One region of the Dongia soli genome, then DNA from elsewhere that is predicted to be linked to it. Evidence: riboswitches for the same ligand, from Rfam matches in the RefSeq annotation. Region 1 holds a riboswitch; the other holds the start of a gene.
The links. Region 1 has a riboswitch for glycine ahead of gcvT (glycine cleavage system aminomethyltransferase GcvT). Riboswitches for the same ligand answer to the same signal wherever they lie in the genome.

Region 1 (10,129 bases):
GGGCCGCGGGCTTCGACAGCTTGACGGTGAATTCATTGAAGAACTGCGCGATCTGCAATTCGACACCGTCAATGGCGCTCAACCGATCCGCCAGGCGCCACGCTGCGGCATGATTGAGCTCGGCCAGTTGCCGCAATCCGGCTTCACCCAACAGGCTGAGATGGATGGTGAAGGCCAGGGCACAGAGACCGGAATTGGTGCAGATATTGCTGGTCGCCTTTTCACGGCGGATATGCTGTTCGCGGGTCGACAAGGTCAGCACCCAGCCGCGCCGTCCTTCGGCATCTACGGTCTGGCCGGCAAGGCGGCCCGGCATCTGCCGCAGATATTTATCGCGCGTGGCAAAGAGCCCGACATAAGGTCCCCCGAAGCCGAGGGGATTGCCCAGCGACTGGCCCTCTGCCGTGACGATATCGGCGCCCATTTCGCCCGGCGGCGTCAGCAGGCCGAGCGAGATGATCTCGGTCACGGCAACGATCAACAGAGCGCCGGCGGCATGCGCCGCTTCCGCCAGCTTCGTATAGTCGCGCACATGGCCGAAGACGTCCGGATATTGCACGACGATGCAGGACGTATCCTTATCGACCATCGCCATCAGATCCTCACCACCTTGCGGCGCCGGCTGCGGCGAAACGATGTCAAAGCCGGTGAACTTCGCCAAGGTAGCGATGACCTCGTGGTAATGCGGATGCAAGCCGCCGGAGATCACCGCTTTCTTGCGGCGCGTGATGCGATTGGCCATCTGCACGGCCTCGCAAGTCGAGCTGGCGCCGTCATACATCGAGGCATTTGCGACATCCATGCCGGTCAGCAAGGCCACCTGCGTCTGGAATTCGAACAGGTATTGCAGCGTCCCCTGCGTGACTTCCGGCTGATACGGCGTATAAGAGGTGAGGAACTCACCGCGTTGGATAAGATAGTCCACGGTCGCCGGTACATGATGCCGGTAAGCTCCCGCGCCCAGAAAACTCGGACACGAAGCAGTACCGAGATTCTGATTGGCGAAAGCCTGCATCTGGCGTTCGACCTCGATTTCCCCCTGATGATTGGGCAGCTCGGCAATCGGCGCCTTGAGAAGCGCCTTTGGTGGAACATCGGCATAGAGACTGTCGATCGACGGAACGCCGATCTTGGCGAGCATCGCCCGCCTGTCAGACTCAGTCAGCGGCAAATAGCGCATGGATCGGACCCGGCTCAGTGTTCGCTATCGCACAGCGCTTTGTAGGCGGCTTCGTCCATCAGGCCGGTCAATTGGTTGCGATCGGCGAGCTTCAGCTTCACGAACCATCCCTTGCCCAAGGCGTCTTCATTCACCGTGGCCGGTGCATCGGTCAGCGCGTTATTCACCTCGACCACTTCGCCGCTGACGGGCGCATAGACCTCGCTGGCGGCCTTGACCGATTCAACCACGGCCATCTCCTTACCCTGCTCAACCTTGCGGCCGACTTCCGGCAATTCGACATAAACGACATCGCCGAGCTGCTCCTGGGCATAAGGTGTGATGCCGACTGTCACGATATCGCCTTCGGCGCGAAGCCATTCATGGTCCTTGGTGTAACGCAGATCGCTCATCATTCACTCCCTGTTTCGATATTGAGTATTCCATTGCATTGCATCAGGCCCCGTTGATGCAGTGAAACACGCTTGCTTCAAGCGCGACGATAGCGATGCGGCGCAAAAGGCAGAGCGACAACGCTGGCCGGCAAGGATTTGCCGCGAACCAGCAGGTTCAGCCTAGTGCCCGGCGTGACATGGCTCGCTGCGACATAACCCATGGCCACCGGCGCATTGACGCTGGGACCAAAGCCGCCCGAGGTAATCTCGCCGATCACCTGCCCCGCCTCATCCGCGATTTCGGTATGGGCACGCGCCGGCGCCTTGCCATCCGGCTGAATGCCGACACGCTTGCGGGCCACACCGTCTTTCCACTGCCGTTGCAACACACCGGAGCCCGGGAAGCCGCCCTGTTCGCGGCGGCGCTTGCTGATTGCCCAGCTGAGGTCGGCTTCGACCGGCGTCGTCTGCGGCGTGATGTCATTGCCATAGAGACAGAGCCCTGCTTCCAACCGCAGCGAGTCGCGGGCACCAAGACCGATCGGCTTGACCTCGGATTCCGCCAGAAGCCGTCGCGCGAGATCTGCCGCCGCTGCATTGGATACGGAGATTTCGAATCCATCCTCGCCGGTATAGCCGGACCGGGTAACGAAGCAATCGATGCCGGCAATGGTCAGCACGCGGGCGGTCATGAATGTCATGGCCGCGCTATCCGGCGCCAGCCGCGCCAGGACCTCGCCCGCAGCAGGACCCTGCAAGGCGAGCAGCGCGCGATCCGCCAATTCGGTGATCTCGCAGCGGTGATTGAGATTGGCCTGCAGATGCGACAGGTCCTGAGCCTTGCAGGCGGCATTGACCACCACGAAGAGATGATCGCCGTGTTTCACATCCTGCAGTCGGCTGACCATCAGGTCATCCAGGATGCCGCCCTGGTTGTCGGTGAAGAAGCTGTAGCGTTGGCGGCCCGGCTGGAGGCCAAGGAAATCGCTGGGACACAACCGCTCAAGAGCGGCGGCAACCGCATCATGACTTTCGGCGGCCAACCTGATCTGGCCCATATGGGAGACATCGAATAGACCGGCAGCAGACCGACAATGCAGATGCTCGGCTATGATGCCGGCCGGGTAATTGACCGGCATCTCATAGCCGGCAAAAGGCACCATCTTGGCGCCGAGTTCCAGGTGCAGGTCGTATAGCGGCGTGCGCTGCAACGCTCCCGCGCTCGATGACGAGCCCGCCGACGATGATGCATCCTTGGACGCTGTAGCATTGGTGGTCAAGATATCCTCCGACAGAATTCATTGGGGTCGACACAGACGCTTGGCCTGCATCGTTCCCCCCTCTGTCCTTGGAACCTGAGAGATTGGCCGCTCTCTCAACCGGATCCGGCAGATCGCCCGATCGCATGGCAAAGAGAGCCTGGTTTACTCCGTCGGTGAGGCATCCCAGCCCCGGGATGCCCGCTTTCCAGAGTGTCGAACCCGCAGCGGTCCTTTTGCCTGAGAGTTTCCGGGGGCGGTTGCTCCTTCGGCGCCGGCCGATGATCACTCTGGTCACCGGACGATCTCTCCCAACAGCGGGATTACATGTCGGCTGAGAGGATGATCCCCGTCCTATTTTCCGTCAAGCGGCATTTTTCTGACTGGAAACGTCATTCAAATGCGCCGCCAAACGACAGACGATCCCTTCAGTCGCCCAAGCCGTGACCTCAGCGTGGATTGCGCTTGTTGTATTCGAGCTGCTCTTTGGTGAGATCGAGGCCGATATAGATCCGGTAGAAATCGCCGTTTTCCTTCTCCTTAGGGAAGACCTTGATCGGATCGATTTCATCCACCGTGATGTTTTTGACCTTGTCGCCGCTCAAATCGATATCGGAGTCGAAGACTTCCTTCTTGATCGGCTCACCGCCCGGTCCGGTGATGGCGACGAAATATTTGAAGCTGGCCTTATCACCGGTAAATTTCGGCCCCCGGGCCGCGATGAACTGTATCTTGATGGCCGTCCGGATATAAGGCGGCTCAGCATTGGCGGAGTATTTGCAGTAGCTCGAGAAGGTGTCGAGGCCGGCCTCGAAGGAGATATCGGACAGATCGTTCCCGCCGCCACCGAATTTGGTGACATGAGCCAACTCACGCGGCGCCATCACCATGGGACAGGGTTGGGGCGGGCCCTTCTCCTTGCTGGCACAACCGGTAAGCGCGATGGCCAGCAGGCCGAAGGATGCGAGGTTGCGAAGAACCTTGCTGGGGGAAGTACCGGAACAGTCGGTCATCGACGATCCTTGCTCTTTTTGTGTGACATCATCATGGAGGGGGAAGGTGCTTAGAGGCGGCTATGCGTACCGTCGCAAAGCGGCATCTTGCCGGAATGCTTACAACCGCAGAAGTACACCGATTTGCTTTCGGCGGCATCGTATTTGATCGGCGAGAACTCGCTGCCCTTATGCGAGCCGTCGCAGAAAGGCTGTTTCTGGCTTCTGCCGCAGGCACACCAGAAATAGGTCTTGCCGGCCGTCACCTCGACCTTATAGGGCGATTTCTGCGCGATCTGCGGTTCGGCCATCGACCTTCCCCCGGTTCAGTCCGACCTCCCTGCCGCCGGATTGGCCGGTTACGGGAAGATCTTTTAATGTTCATGCCGACTCTAGAGAAGCGCCCGCAGATTAACAAGCGAATCGGGTTAATAACCCTGGTCCGGCTCCAAAATCGCCGCCGGCTTCCCATGGGGTATGCTTGGGGACCAGCGCAGACTGCCGCCGACATGTCTAACCGCGGATCCGATCAGCGGATTTGGCGGTTGCCCGGCGGGTTGAAACTTCTATATTCCAGGAAAGCAAAACCGGGATTTAAGCATGCAAAAACCCAACCTGACCCTGCTTCTGGCGGCACCGCGCGGCTTTTGTGCCGGCGTCGATCGCGCGATCCAGATCGTCGAAAAAGCCCTGGAGCGGTTCGGCGCGCCGGTCTATGTCCGCCATGAGATTGTCCACAATCGGCACGTGGTTGAGGAGCTGGAGCGCAAGGGCGCCATTTTCGTCGAAGAGCTGGACGAAATTCCCGGGCAGTTCCCGGTGGTTTTTTCCGCCCATGGCGTGCCCAAGGCCGTTCCAGCCGAAGCCGAAAAGCGCAACCTGCTATATCTCGACGCCACCTGCCCATTGGTGAGCAAGGTGCATCGCGAGGCCGAAGGCCATTTCAATATCGGCCGTCACATCATCCTGATCGGCCATGCCGGCCATCCAGAGGTGATCGGCACCATCGGCCAGTTGCCGCCCGGCGCGGTGACCTTGGTCGAAACCGTTGCCGATGTCGCCAAGGTCGAACCGCCGCAGATCGAAGAGCTTGCCTATATTACCCAGACCACGCTCTCGGTCGATGACACGGTCGATATCATCGACGCCTTGCGGCAGCGCTTCCCGGCGATTCACGGGCCACGCAAGGAAGATATCTGCTACGCCACGACAAACCGGCAGATGGCGGTGAAGGCCATCGCCGGTCGCTGCGATCTCGTCCTGGTGATCGGGGCACCGAATTCCTCCAACTCACGGCGTCTGGTGGAGGTCGCCCGGGTTGCCGGCTGCACCAATGCACATCTGGTGCAAAAGGCTGCCGAGATCGACTGGAACTGGTTCGAGGGCGTGAAAACGGTCGGCATCACCGCAGGCGCCTCGGCGCCGGAAATTCTGGTACAGGATGTGCTGGACGCGATCCGGCTGCGCTACACGATCGAGATGGACGAAATTCCGGTCACCACCGAAACCATCCATTTCAAATTGCCGCGCGCATTGACCGCGTGAGCGGCACCGCAGCCGGCATGACGGCCGCAACAGCATGCTGATGATCAGCCCGGCCCGGTGACAAACACGTTGCCGGGCCTTTAAACAGAAACCAGATCGCGTCCAAGATCCCATGGCTGTCTATACAGAAGTGCCGGATGGCGAGTTGAATACGTTCCTCGCGCAATACGATCTCGGCAATGTCGTCGCCTGCAAGGGCATTGCCGAAGGCGTCGAGAACAGCAACTATCTGCTGCGCACGACGCTCGGTACCTACATCCTGACCCTCTATGAAAAACGCGTCGCGCGCGAGGACCTGCCGTTCTTCCTGGGACTGATGGAACATCTGGCGGCTAAAGGGTTGAGTTGCCCCACGCCGATTCACGCCCGCGACGGACAGACCCTGCATGAGCTTTGCGGCAGGCCCGCGGTGATCGTCAGCTTTCTCGAAGGGATGTGGCCGCGTCGGCCGACCGAGCGCCATTGCCAGCAATTGGGCGCCGCGCTTGCTGATCTGCATCTGAAGGGCCGCGACTTCACCCTAAGCCGCGCTAATGCCTTGTCACTTGCCGGTTGGCAGAAGCTGGTCGAGGCAACGAAAGATCGCGCGGACGAGGTCGAGCCGGGTCTTGGCAAGGTCATCGTCGACGAACTGGCCTTCCTCAACGCGCATTGGCCGAAGGATCTGGAGATCGGCGTGATTCATGCCGATCTCTTTCCGGACAATGTCTTCTTCCTCAACGATCGCCTGTCGGGGTTGATCGACTTCTATTTCGCCTGCACCGATTTCCTGGCCTATGACCTCGCCGTCTGTCTCAATGCCTGGTGCTTCGAGCCGGATCACAGCTTCAACATCACCAAGGCACGGTTGATGGTGCAGGCCTATCAGTCGGTCCGCCCCGTGCCCTCGGTTGAAACGGCGGCCTTGCCGCTTCTCTGCCGTGGCAGCGCCTTGCGCTTTCTTCTCACCCGTCTTTACGACTGGCTGAACCACCCGCCCGGCGCTTTCGTGAAGCCGAAGGATCCGCGCGAATATCTGCGCAAGCTTCGTTTCCATCAGGGCGCCGCTTCGGCCGGCGCCTATGGTATCGGCTGAGCGGTACCCATGACTGCATCTTCCGAGACCACGTCTCCCACCGAGACCGTCAAGGTCGTCGAGATATTCACCGATGGCGCCTGCAGCGGCAATCCCGGCCCCGGCGGCTGGGGTGCGATCCTGCGCTATGGCGCGGTCGAAAAGGAGCTATCCGGCGGTGAAAGTCCGACCACGAACAACCGCATGGAAATGATGGCCGCGATCATCGCCCTGGAAACGCTGAAGCGTCCAAGCCAGGTGGCCCTCTACACCGACAGCCAATATCTCATGAAGGGCGTCACCGAATGGATGCCCGGCTGGAAACGCAACGGCTGGCGCACCTCGGATAAGAAGCCGGTGAAGAATTCGGATCTCTGGCAGCGTCTCGACCATGCCATCAAGCCGCACCGGGTTTCCTGGCATTGGGTGAAAGGCCATGCTGGCCACCCCGAAAACGAGCGCGCCGATCTTCTCGCCCGCGAAGCCATTCAGTCATTGAAAACCCAGGACATCATGTAAACAGCGGACATGCTGTGGGCATCACACGAAGTCCGACAGCACTTCCAGGAAGTCGTCGCCGTAACGCGCCAATTTACGTTCGCCGATTCCGGGAATCTCCAAAAACTCATCAAGGGTCTGCGGCTTACGATGGGCGATTTCGATCAGGGTATTGTCGTGAAAAATCACGTAAGGCGGCACGTTCTGCGCTGCTGCCAGATCGCGCCGCCGCGCCCGTAAGGCCTCCCAGAGTTTCGCATCGACCCCGCCCGGGCCGAGCTGTGCCGTAAAGCTGCGCCGGCCACGTTTGCCGCCGCCCAGCTTCACCGTCGCCTTGCGCAGATTGAGCCGCTCTTCGCCTTTGAGCAGCGGACGCGCCGTCTCGCTCACGGCCAGCGTGTTGAAGCCATCGCCGTCCACCGTGAAATAACCCAATGACACCAGTTGCCGCGCCAGCGACTTCCAATCGGCGACGGCGAGGTCACCGCCGATGCCGAAGGTCGAGAGCTTGTCATGCCCGTATTGCGTCACCTTTTCCGTCGTCTCGCCGCGCAAGACATCGATCAGGTGAGTGACGCCGAAGCGCTGGCCGGTACGCCAAGCGGCCGATAGAAGCTTCTGCGCCGCTACCGTCGCATCCCAGGTCTCGCCGGGATCAAGACAGATGTCGCAATTGCCGCAGCGCCCCGCGGTCTCGCCGAAATAGGTGAGCAATGCCTGGCGCCGGCATTGCGTCGATTCACAGAAGCCCAGCAAGGCATCCAGCTTGCGGCGCTCGACCCGCTTGCGCTCCTCGGATGCAGCCGATTCGGCAATGCGTTTGCGCAGCATGACCACATCGGCGAGACCGAATGCCAGCCAGGCCTCGGCCGGTGCGCCGTCACGGCCTGCGCGCCCGGTTTCCTGGTAATAAGCTTCAATACTCGCAGGCAGGTCGAGATGCGCGACGAACCGCACATCGGGCTTGTCGATCCCCATGCCGAAGGCGACCGTCGCCACCATGACCACAGCCTCCTCGCGCAGGAAGCGCTGTTGATTGAGGCGGCGCAGCTCGGCGCTCATGCCCGCATGATATGGCAAGGCGGAGATTCCCCGCTGACACAGCCATTCTGCGACCTCTTCGACCTTCTTCCGCGACTGGCAATAGACAATACCGGCATTGCCGGCCTGTTCCTGTTGCAGGATCTCCAGCAGCTGCCGCTTGCCGTCGGTCTTTTCCACTACACGGTAGCGGATATTCGGCCGATCGAAGCTGGCGAGGTAGATTTCCGCATTTTCCAAGGCCAGGCGATGACGTATCTCCGCCTGGGTTTCGCGGTCGGCCGTCGCCGTCAGGGCGATACGCGGCACATCGGGGAATTGCTGATGCAACACCGAAAGCTGGATATATTCCGGCCGGAAATCATGCCCCCATTGCGACACGCAATGCGCCTCGTCAATGGCGAAAAGCGCGATCTTCAGATCGCGCAACAGGTCGAGGAAACGCGGCGTCAGTAGACGTTCGGGCGCGACATAAAGCAGCTTCAGCGCATCGCGGCGCAGTTGGCGTTCGATGTCGCGCAGCTCGTCCAGGGTCAGGCTCGAATTCAGGAAGGCAGCTGCAACGCCCATTTGCTGCAAGGCCGCCACCTGATCCTGCATCAAGGCAATCAGCGGCGAGACGACGATACCGACGCCATCACGCAGCAAGGCCGGAATTTGATAGCAGACGGATTTGCCGCCGCCCGTCGGCATCAGCACCAGAGCATCGCCGCCTTCGACAACATGCTCGATGATCGCGGCCTGCTGGCCGCGAAATGCCTGGTGCCCATAGATCCTGTGCAATAGATCGAGGGCACGTTGCGCTGTATCCGGCTGATCGAACATTTTATCCATCGATGGAATCAAAATGGGGCGGCAGCCAGGCTACCGCCCCATCGCGGAATACAGCGATCTTAGAGCGCCTTCAATAAGGCTTCGGCACTGGAGACCTCGAAAGCGCCCGGCGCTTCGACATGCAAGGCCTTCACCTCGCCATCCTGCACCACCATGGCGTAACGGCAGGCGCGCAAACCCATGCCATAAGCCGTGCCATCCATCGTCAGGCCAACCGCCTTGGAAAAATCCGCATTACCATCGGCCAGCATCAGCACCTTGTCTTCCGCATTCTGCTGCTTGCCCCAGGCATCCATGACAAAAGCATCATTGACCGACAGGCAGGCGACGGTATCGATACCCTTTTCCCGAATGGCGCTCGCATGGGTCACGTAGCCCGGAAGATGCTTTGCCGAGCAGGTCGGCGTGAAGGCACCCGGCAGCGCAAAAAGCACGACCTTTTTCCCCTTGAAAAGGTCATCGGTACTGACCGTCTGCATGCCGTCCTTGTCTATGTATTTCAGCGTGACATTGGGGATGCGATCGCCAACCTTGATGCTCATAACATGGTCCTTTCTTAACCTTGTCGCGATGCCGCCAAGATAGGCAAGCCGGCGATCAAAGCCAAGTCTGCTGACACCTACGGTTGATGGTCACGGCTCGATCGCCGCTGACGAGCCGGCCCCGGCGCGTTGCAGCGCCGAGATGACCGCATCGCTGGTCAGCAGCTCCGGCAAGACGATTCCCAGCGGTGCGCCCGGGCCGTAGACGATGTTGAAGGGAATTCCGTAACGGCCGTGATCGGCAAGATAGCGGGCGATCGTGTCGTCCGGTTTGGTCCAATCGGCCTGCATGGCCACAACACCGGCCCGCTGGAGCCGGTCGATAACCGGCGGGCGGTCCGTTACCAGCCGTTTATTGGCCTGGCAGGTCACGCACCAAGCCGCTGTCACATCGACGAAAACCACCTTGCCGTCACGCACGAGGGGGGCAATACGTGCCTCCTCGAAGGGCTGCCAGGCGAGCCCCCCGCTACGACTCGCTTCGGCCTGTTGCCCCGGAAGAAGGCCAAGCTGAATGGCTAGAATCGAGCCGAGCCACAAGGCCGAACCGATCAGGGCTAACGCCAGGACGCGCTTTAACCACAGCATCCAGCGGCCGGGCTTCGGCAGCCACGTAAGCGCCCCTGGCAGCAACGCCACCACGATGTAAGGCAGAGCAAGCCCAAGGCCGAGCATGGCGAAAATCAGTAGAATATCGCCGGCCCCGCGCGACAGCGCAAAGCCGACGGCAGTGCCGACGAAAGGCGCCGAACAGGGCGTGGCCATCAATGTTGCCAACATCCCGGTCAGGAAGGACTTGCCGAGTGCGCT
Region 2 (10,129 bases), 170 kb from region 1:
AGGCTGATCGGTTGTACCGAGCGGGTCGATCCGCTGCGGATAAACGTAGGCGACCGGCTCGGCATGTGTCACCGGAATATAAGCCGGAGCCGGCGGTAGATTGCCCCGGAGCGTCTCGAGGATATTGGATGCGGCCGCCCGGCCTTCGCGAAAACACTGTCCCGCTGTCTCGATCCCACGCAGCAGATTGCCGGCGGCAAAATAGCTGGGATCGCTACAGCGCATGAACTGGTCGATCACCGGTCCGCCGGTTCCCGTTTCATTGACGACGCCGTCCAGGGCGAGATGGCTTGGCACCACCAAAGCCGTCTCCGGCCGAAACTGACCGGTCAGAATGACACCATCGCAATCGATGCGCTCAATGCCATTGCCCCGATCGATCTCGATGCCTTCGACACGCTCGGTTCCGAGAATGCGATGCAGTTTCGTATTCAGCAGGACTGGTACCCGGAAGCAAAAGCGGGTGATCAAATCAGCCGGCCGGCGCGCGGTAATGCGGTGGCAGGGTTCGATCAGCGCCACCGGCTTGATACCGGCATGGCGCAAGGTTAGTAGAGTCGAGAAAGAGACCAGCTCAGTTCCGATTACGACCGGCCGCTCGAAGGGCTTGCGGTTCTGCAGATAGATCATCTGCTGCAGCATACCGGTATTCATGACACCCCAGGGACGCGCCCCGGTCAGCAACCTCGCGCTACGTGGCGTTTCGCGTGCACCCAAGGCTAGCAGCACGGCTCTGGCGGAAAGCGTTGCGGGTCCATCGCGATCGGTGATCTGCAAAACGCCATTCGGTTCCAGACGCAAGACGGTGGTCTTGGTGCGGAGATCGAGTCCGGCGACCCCATCCACCAATCGACGCGCATAGCCGGGACCAGTCATCAAGCGACTGAATTCAGCCAAGCCATAGCCTGTATGGCCGCAATGCCGCGGGATGCCGCCCGCTTCCGCTTCGCGCTCGAGAATGACGATGTCGCGCAAGCCTGCTTTCTTCAAGGCCTGCGCGCAGGCAAGTCCGGCCGGTCCAGCGCCAATGATCGCCACTTCCGCCGAGATCGATCTGTGGCCGCTCATGAAGCGGCCTGCGCATTATTAGCCGACCACCGTTCATCAGCAAGCCGACTAGCCTCAGCGCCACAATAGAAACCCTGGCAGCGGCCCATCATGCAACGGGTCCGCCGCTTCAAGCCGCCAAGATCGCCGGCGGGAAAAGGACCCGCCAAAGCCTGTTCGACTTCCTGCCGCGTCACCCATTCGCAATGGCAGAGGATATCGCCGCCGGCTGGCGTCTGATAAGGCCGCTCACGGTATTCGCAGAGATTGGGAACCGGTGTCCAGATCGGTCGCGTTGTTGTGGTGCCATCGAAACGCTGCTGATAGAGGGCAGCAACATGCTGCGCGATGCCGAGCGCCGCCGTCAGCCCTGTCGATCGGATGCCGCCAACGGTGATCCAGTGACGCTCCGGTAGAAAGTCGATCTGATAGTCCTTGAACTGTGTGGCCGGCCGCAAGCCGGCATAGACGGCATTGACGGTTTGCTGAGCCAAGGCCGGCAGCATCTCCGTGCCCTTCGCAATCAGATGTTGGAGCATTGCCTGATCGACCTCTGCCAGCGCGCGATCCTCCTGGTCTTCCGCCGTTGGCCCAACCAGCAGGTTGCCGAAAGCAGTCCGGCTGATGACGATTCCCTTGGTGCGTTCCGTCGGCACCGGCAGGATGATGGCATGAGCCAGTGCCGCGGCCGGCTTATCGAAGACGACAAACTGGCCTTTGCGTGGTGTGATCTTGAACGGGCTTGTCCGGCAGATCGCCTCGACGATATCGCCATAATTACCGGCAGCATTGATGACCAGGCCGGCCGCCATCTCGCCATTTGTCGTTTCCAACCGCCAATGATCGCCATTGAAATCGCCGCCGGTCACGCGACAACGGCGATGGATGCGACCGCCATGGGCGAGGCCCTGATGAACATAGGCGAGGGGTGCCGACCAGGGATCGATGATATGCTCGCCCGGCACCAGAACGGCGCCGCGCGCCGTATCGGCCAAGTGGGGCTCGCGCCGGCGCAGATTGTCTCTGCCGATCTCGCGCACATCGCCGACACCGTTGCGATGGGCCTTGGCCACGATCTCGGGCAGCTTTGTCAATTGCTCGTCATCCCAGGCGACGACCAAAGCGCTGCTTTCCACCAAGGGCAGATTGAGGTGTTCCCGGATCTCGAGGTATTCGCGATAGCCGGCCTGCATGCAGGTGAGTTCGAGGCTATCCGGCAAGGCATCGAAGCCAGTATGCAGCAAAGCGCTATTGCCCTTGCTGGCGCCGGAGAGGATATCGCCGCCTGCTTCCACCAGCAGCGGTTTCAGCCCCATCAGGGCAAAGCGCCGGAACAGCGCGCAGCCGACGACACCGGCGCCGATGATGACGATGTCGGAACGGTCGATCTCAGCCATGTCTGACCCCGATATCAAAGCCCCTGTCTCTTGCAAGACAGGGGCCTGAACATCATCGACAGTTACCGGCCGAAGTCAATTCGGCCAAGCTCGGTTAGATCTGTCGCAAATGGAAGGATTTCGGCCGGGTCAGCATCTCATAGCCGACCTTGCTCAAGGTGGCGCCGCGCCCGGAATCCTTGACCCCGACCCAGGCCAAAGCCGGGTCGAGGTAGTCGCAGCGATTCATGTAGACCGTGCCGGTGACGACCTGGTCGCCGATCTTGAGAGCCGCCTGCTCGTCCTGTGTCCACAAAGCGGCGGTCAGGCCGAACTTGCTGTCATTCATCAGCTTCACGGCTTCGTCGTCTGACTTCACCTTCATGATGCCGATAACCGGGCCGAAGCTCTCATCTGACATGACCGACATCGAATGATCGACATTGACGAGAACCTGGGGCGCCAGATAGGGCGTGCCGGGCTTGTCGGCGGCGAAGGACTTCGCGTCGACCAGCGCCTTGGCGCCGCGCTTCACCGCGTCCTGGATCTGGCCGCGCACGAATTCGGCTGCCGAGGTGCGGACCATCGGCCCGAGATTGGTGTTGGTGTCGAGCGGATTGCCCAGGCGATATTTCTTGGTGAGATCGACGAAGCCATCGACGAATTTGTCGTACAGGCTTTCATGTACATAGATGCGCTCGATGGCGCAGCAGCATTGGCCGGAATTGAACATCGCGCCGTCGACCAGGTTTTCGACAGCGTGATCGAGATTGGCATCTGCGCGCACATAAGCCGGATCCTTGCCGCCGAGTTCCAGGCCGAGGCCGATGAACTTGCCGAGGGCTGCTTGCTGCACCGCATGGCCGCCAGCAACGGAGCCGGTGAAGTTGACATAGGCGACTTCCGGCGCGGCGATCACCTTGGCGGTATCGTCATGGGTGAGCACCAGATGCTGGAACAGACCCTTGGGCAGACCGGCCTTGTCGAACGCGTCCTGGAAGCTTTCGGCGCAAAGCGGCGTCTGGGCGGAATGCTTGAGGATGACCGCATTGCCCGCCATCAGCGCCGGGATGACGCCGTTGACCGAGGTCAGATAGGGATAGTTCCAGGGCGCAACGATAAAGACCACGCCCAACGGCTCGCGACGGATGAACCGGGTGAAGCCCGGCTTGTCTGTAGCCTCGATATCGGCCAAAGCTTCCGGGCCGATCTGGATCATATAGCGGGCCCGTTCCTCGAAGCCGCGCATTTCCCCGGGGCTTTGCGAGATCGGCCGGCCCATCTGGCGCGTGATCTCCTCGGCGTGCTGGTCCTTCTTGGTGAGAAAGATATCGACGGCCTTGGTCAGGATCGCGGCGCGCTCGGCGACCGGCGTGTGCTTCCAGGCTGCTTGTGCCTTCTGCGCGGCGCTCAGCACCGTCCGGATTTCGGCGGCGCTGTTATAGGGCCGCTCGACATAAATGGAATTGTCGATCGGCGTGATCGTCTTCTGCACTGCAGGCATGATGCTTCCTTAGATGATCTCGAAGTAGCGGTTCAGTTCCCAATCGGTGATGTGCTTGCGGAACTCGCGCTCCTCCCATTCACGGGTCGCGGTCCAATGTTCGACGAAGGCTTCACCGAACAATTCATTGGCCGCTTTCGATTTTTTCAGGCGCTGGGCAGCTTCCCACAAAGTCCGCGGCAGGTCGAGCTTCGCGGGATGCTTCTGGTCATAGGAATTGCCCACGATCGGCTCGGTCGGCTCGATCTTGTTCTCGATGCCGTATAAGCCAGACCCGATGGCGGCCGCCAGAGCAACATAGGGGTTGCAGTCGGCTGCGGCAATCCGGTACTCGACCCGCTGGGATTTTTCCGAGCCCGGAATGACACGCAACGCGCAGGTCCGGTTCTCAATGCCCCAGGTCGAATTGGTCGGTGCCCAGAAGCCGGGGATCAGCCGGGAATAAGCGTTGACGGTATTCGCGACCATGCCGAGCAATTCGGGCATCAGCGCCTGCTGTCCGCCGATGAACCAGCGCATCTTGTCACTGATATTGTGCGGCTTCTTGGGATCGTGGAAGGCGTTCTTGCCGTTCTTGTCCTTCAGCGACAGATGGATATGGCCGCTCTGGCCGGGCCAGTTGTTCGACCATTTCGCCATGAAGGTCGCCATCATGCCGCGGCGCTGCGCCAGGACCTTCATGAAGGTCTTGAATAAGGCGGCGCGGTCGGCGGCTTCCAGGGCCTTGTCATAGGTGAGTGCCGCTTCCAGCACGCCGGGGCCGGTTTCCGTATGCAGGCCTTCGATCGGCATCCGCATGATCTCGCAGGTTTCGAGGATCTCCTTATAGAGATCGGCCCAGACAGTATTGCGGATTACAGAATAACCGAACCAGCCGGGGGTCATCGGCGTCAGATTGCGATAGCCTTTTTCGCGAATGCTCTCCGGCGTCTCGTCGAACATGAAGAATTCGAACTCGCAGGAACCGTAAGCTTCGAATCCCATCTTCTTCGCTTTGTCGAGCACCCGGCGCAGGGTACCGCGCGAACAAACTTCTTCCGCCTTGTCGGTGAATTCGGCCAGGAAGAAGAGCATATTGTCTTCGAAGGGAACCTCGCGGCAGCTTTCCGGAATAAGCCGGACGAAAGCATCCGGATAAGCGGTGTGCCAACCGGTATAGGTGGTGTTGTCGAACAGCTGGTCGCTGCTGTCCCAGCCAAGTACCACGTCGCAAAAACCGAAACCGCTTTCCAAAGCCGAAAAGAATTTTTCTTTGGACATGTATTTGCCACGCAGGATGGCATCGCCGTCGAAGACGCCGACCTTGACATGGGTCAAACCGCGTTCCTCGACGATCTTCTTTGCATCAGCGACCGTCTTAACCTGCTCTGGCTTCAAAGGCATGTTTCCCCCGGATGACTTGAAAGGTTTAAGTGGTGATTTCGATACCGTCGATGCGCAGTCAGGCTGCGATCGTCTTCCCCCTCGATGGCACGTCGCGTGATGGTGCGTGGGGCCCAATGACAGCCGTGGTGAACAGCCGCTTGCGGTCTTCACTGGGCCGCGTCCCATAGGCTTCCGTATAACATTTGGAGAAATGGGAAAGCGAGTCGAAACCGACATCCCGGGCGATGGAGGAGAGGGTCGCCGTGGTGCATTGCATCAGTTCCCGGGCGCGTTGCAGGCGAAGGCGCAAATAGAACTCACGAGGGCTGGTTTCCAAATGGCGCCGGAACAGCCGCTCCAAATGACGCAGATGGACACCGGCCCGCATGGCGATGACGCGCAATTCGACCGGCTGTTCGGCATGCCGGCGCATGACCTGCATGGCACGCTGCAGGGCTTGGCTGCCGGCGGCATGCTGGACCAGTTGGGCGCGGGGCTGAATCTCATCGGCATCGCGCGCGCGGTCGCGCAGAAGCTGGCCGGTAACTCGCCGGGCGGCATCGTCGCCAAGGCATTGCCGGATCGCCCGGAGCATCATGTCGGAGGTGGTGCAGCCGCCCGCACAGGTGAAGCGGTTGCGGTCGATGACGAAGAGATCGGGATGCAGCCGGGCCGGGCCTCGCTCACGGCAAAACAGCTCATCATTCCGGCTGGGTGCAGAATCCGTGAAAGCCAGTTGTGTCGGCGTCGCACAAGCATAACCACGCAAGAGGCCGATGCGAGAGAGAAGGATGGCGCCGCTCGATAGCGCACCGATATGAGCGCCGGCCCGGTCGGCCTCATGCAGCCACTCGATGAGCCCTGGCAAAGCAGGCAAATCCGGCGGCAGGATTTCCGCAAGGACGAGGATATTGGCGGCCGCAGGACTGTCGGTCACGCACGTTACCGGATGGACATCGATGTCGCTGGCGGACGGGACGGGGCCGGGTTCCAGGCCGACGGTTTGCCATTGAAAGATATCGCGACCGCTCACGGCATTGGCGGCCGCAAGGGTATCCACCACGCGCGCGAGATCCCCCAGGGCAAAGCCCGGTATCAGGACCAGCGACAGGAGGACCCGCCCATCTGCCTCGGGTCGCAAAATCAGCGTGTTGTAGGGTCCGGCCTCGCCTGCCGGACAGCGGTCCGGCAGGTGGTTAGGCAATGTGATGGGATCGACAAAAGATGCAGTCACCAGACTCTCCGACAGCGGTAGAAACGGCTGCCCGGCCGGTGGCCGAACGGCGCTTCCCCCCTCTGTCTCGGTACCTGAGAGATTGGCCTTGTCCCACGCCGAGTGGCGGGAACAGGTTTACTCCGTCGGTGGGGTATCGATTTCTCGCGACCCGCTTTCCAGAGTGTGGTGCCGCCCTGGTCCTTTTGCCTGAGAGTTTCCGGGGGCGGTTGCTCCTTCGGCGCCGGTTGTCCCGAAGGATACCGATCTCTCCCAGCGGCGGGATATGATGACGGTAGTCTCCGGTGCCGCCGCTGCGGCGTCAAGCCGGATTCCTGCAAGCCACTGGACAGAAAAAGGGGAGGCTGAAAGCCTCCCCTTTGTAGGCTAAGTGTAAGCCGGTTTGTCGGTTTATGACTGTGCCAAGGCGGCTTCTTCGCGGGCGATCTCCGATTGCCGCGCCTTGACAGCCTCTTCTGTCAGCGGTGGGCCGGGGAAACGCTTGCGCTCATAGCCGAACCAGATGATGACCAGCAGAACGATAACGACCGCCAGGAATTGCCCGACCAATTGATAGGGCGGCTGGAAGCCGACAAAAGCCAGCACGCCGCCGCCGATGACCGCGAGCACGGCGACCGGCTTCGACAGGCCGCCCAGATTGAACGGCCCTTTCTTCGTCCAGCTTTTGCCTTCGGCCAGGATGCCAGCTCCGATCGGCATGATGTAGGAGACATAGAGGAAGACTGCACAGCCCGACGCCAGGACGATATAGGCATTGGCATCGGAGCCGGCCACCCAACCCAGGAGGAAGCACAGGATTGCACCGACCCAGATGGCGACGCCCGGGGTCCGGTAGGTCGGGCTGACGCGACGCAGATATTTGGAGAAGACCGGGATGCCGCCATCACGCGCGAAGGCGAAGATCATGCGTGAGAGCGAGGTCATGCCGGCGAGGGCACAGAGATAGTTCGAGACCACGATGCCGATGGAAATGAGCGTCTTCAGCCAAGCCGGCATGCCGCTGGATTCCAGGACATAGAAAAACACCGACCAGCCCCTTTTGGCGCCTTCGCCCATATCGGGCATGGCGAGCAAAACAGCCACCACCAGGAACCAGCCGAACAGTCCCGACCAGAAGACGGCCGTCAACATGCCCCGGGGAACGGCACGCTGGGCGTCGCGCGTTTCTTCGGATGTATGCGCCGAGGCGTCGAAACCGGTGATCGTGTAGCAGACATGCAGCAAGCCCAGCACGAAGGCGAAGAACAGGCTGGAGGTTGCCGGCCAAGTGCCGCCACCGACATCGCCGGTATTGTTGGTGAAGGTGACAAGACGCGAGAAATCAAGGGGCACCGGCGAGCCGGCCAGCAAGCCGACAATGATCGCGATCGATACCAGGAAGATCAGATAGCCGGAGAAGTCGGTCAGGATCGTGGTTGCCCGGATACCGACGAAGTTCAGAAACGCCTGCGAGACCGTGATCAGAGCGACGGCGATGATCAGATGCGTGCCGGTGAAGCTTTCCGGTGCGGCGCCGAAGATGCCGACGAAGACCAGATCGCGGGCCAGCAGATAGACGCCGTAATTGACCGAGGCGACAACGAAAAGCAGGCCGATCAGATTGATCCAGGCCGTACCCCATCCCCAGCCTTTGCCGCCCAGGATCGAACCCCAGTGATAGAGACCGCCGGCCGTCGGATAGGCCGAGGCGATCTGGCCCATGGCCGCGGCGACAAGCAATGCGAAGATCGAGCCGACGATCCAGCCGATGCCGATGGAACCGCCCCCGGCCGCGCTGAAGGCAACGGTATAAGCACCGATGCCGCCGGCCAGAATGCAGATGATGGTGAAAGAAATCGCGAAGTTCTGGAAGCCGCCCATGCGTCGGGACAGTTCTTGAGCGTAACCCATGCTGTGGAGGACTTTGACGTCCTCCTCATGCGTATGATCATGCGTAGACATGACGTTTCCCCTTATGTGGTCGCCGAGACAACGAGCCGAACCGGCCCTTTCGGTTCGCGAGACCGGCGGTGCCGGCGGAGCGACCCGGACACCCCCAGGATTGTCCCGAATCGACATTTTTGCGACATTATGTCGCTTTACGGCGCAAGTATGCGGCGGCATTAAGAATTTGTAAAGACAACCATTCTTTGCAGAGGGTTGTCCGAATGGGAAGAAATCGCTTTAGATTTCAATAGTCTAGGCAAAATATCCCGATTCACCCGAGCGTTTCACTGCGCGCGCTTCGCGAAGTGGGTCGAGCAGAAGTCGATAAAAGCGGCTGCCTTGCGAGTCGGCCGCGATCCAGCCAAACGGGCGAGGCCAAGCTGGGTTGGCCGCAGTGATTCGGCCAGGGGACGGTAGGCCAAGCGTCGGCCGTCCAGGCTCAATTCGCTGGCCGGCCGCGAATGCATGATGGAGAAACAGTCGCTGTTCGCGACCAGGCCTCGCATCATTTCAAAGCTCGGCGTTTCGTATGCGATCCGGGGCTGCAGACGCTGGCTGTAAAGGATCGACAGGAAGTAGTCGCGGCTTTGCGGCAGCGACAGCAGGACCATGGGGTAGTCGACGAGGGCACGGAGTGACACGCGATCCTCCTTCGCCAGCGGATGGTCCTCGGCAATGAAAGCGTAAAGCGGAACCTCGGTCAGCGGACTGAAATCGATGCCCTCGCCCAAAGCGAGATCGTAAGTCAGCGCGAGTTCCGACTGGCCGCCGCGCAACGTATCCAGCACGCCCTGCACGTGATTTTCGTGCAGATGGATCGTGATATCGGGAAAGGCGACGGCGAATTCCCGGAGGACCTGCGGCAGGACTAACGGCGCGAAGGTTTGGAAACAACCGACATGCAGGTCACCGGCCAGATCCTTGCCGAGACCGATTGCTCGTTGCCGCAAGTCTTCCGCATGGTCGAGCAGGGCTTTTGCCTCCGTCAACAGCCGCCGGCCGGCCGCAGTCAGGCTGAGGCCCTGGGCATGGTGACGAATGAAAAGGGCGACGCCGAATCGTTCTTCCAACTGGGCAATCGCCGCAGAGATCGACGGCTGGGAGACGTGTAACCGTTGACCGGCGCCCGTCACACTGCCGGCTTCGGCTGCCGCCACGAAATATCGAAGCTGCTTCAGCGTGTAGCTCATTGGAAAATCCGATCTACATTTAATTATAAAAATATTTTCCCTTTTCAGAGCCTCCCGTCAAGATTTCCGCAGCAACAGCCCGATGGGGAGAAAAGAATGCTAAGGACCGGGGAGCAATATCGCGAGTCCCTGCGTGATGGCCGGCAGGTCTGGATGAACGGCGAAAAGGTGGCGGATGTGACGAAACATCCGGCCATTAAGCCGATTGTGGATATCCGCGCCCGCATTTACGACATGGCGCATGAGCAGGGCAGCAAGGAGATCATGGCCTATCGCGATCCGGCGACGGGCGAAGAAAACAATATCGGCTACAAGCTGCCCCATAGCCAGGATGACTGGCATGCCAAGCGCCGCGCCGTCGATACGGTGATGAAGGATATCAAAGGCTATGCCGTCCGTGTCGGTGACGAAACGATCGGCGAGATGTGGTCGCTTTATGACGGCCGCGATGTCCTCAATGAAGTCGATCCGCAATTCTCCAAGAATA

Region 2: another riboswitch for glycine. It lies ahead of SMD27_RS13190 (GlxA family transcriptional regulator); the one in region 1 lies ahead of gcvT (glycine cleavage system aminomethyltransferase GcvT).

The regions. Positions count from the first base shown of each region.
Region 1 is NZ_JAXCLW010000003.1:397,692-407,820, forward strand. It holds gene gcvPA (aminomethyl-transferring glycine dehydrogenase subunit GcvPA) at 1-1,180, opposite strand, end outside; gene gcvH (glycine cleavage system protein GcvH) at 1,195-1,572, opposite strand; gene gcvT (glycine cleavage system aminomethyltransferase GcvT) at 1,650-2,834, opposite strand; glycine riboswitch at 3,033-3,137, opposite strand; gene SMD27_RS13985 (hypothetical protein) at 3,263-3,826, opposite strand; gene SMD27_RS13990 (CDGSH iron-sulfur domain-containing protein) at 3,877-4,116, opposite strand; gene ispH (4-hydroxy-3-methylbut-2-enyl diphosphate reductase) at 4,406-5,350, shown strand; gene SMD27_RS14000 (homoserine kinase) at 5,463-6,425, shown strand; gene rnhA (ribonuclease HI) at 6,435-6,923, shown strand; gene recQ (DNA helicase RecQ) at 6,945-8,777, opposite strand; gene SMD27_RS14015 (peroxiredoxin) at 8,837-9,319, opposite strand; gene SMD27_RS14020 (protein-disulfide reductase DsbD family protein) at 9,410-10,129, opposite strand, start outside.
Region 2 is NZ_JAXCLW010000003.1:229,018-239,146, reverse strand. It holds gene SMD27_RS13210 (NAD(P)/FAD-dependent oxidoreductase) at 1-1,068, opposite strand, end outside; gene SMD27_RS13205 (NAD(P)/FAD-dependent oxidoreductase) at 1,065-2,444, opposite strand; gene SMD27_RS13200 (aldehyde dehydrogenase family protein) at 2,539-3,927, opposite strand; gene SMD27_RS13195 (glutamine synthetase family protein) at 3,937-5,310, opposite strand; gene SMD27_RS13190 (GlxA family transcriptional regulator) at 5,369-6,526, opposite strand; glycine riboswitch at 6,694-6,792, opposite strand; gene SMD27_RS13185 (amino acid permease) at 6,917-8,467, opposite strand; gene SMD27_RS13180 (LysR family transcriptional regulator) at 8,737-9,642, opposite strand; gene SMD27_RS13175 (4-hydroxyphenylacetate 3-hydroxylase family protein) at 9,739-10,129, shown strand, end outside.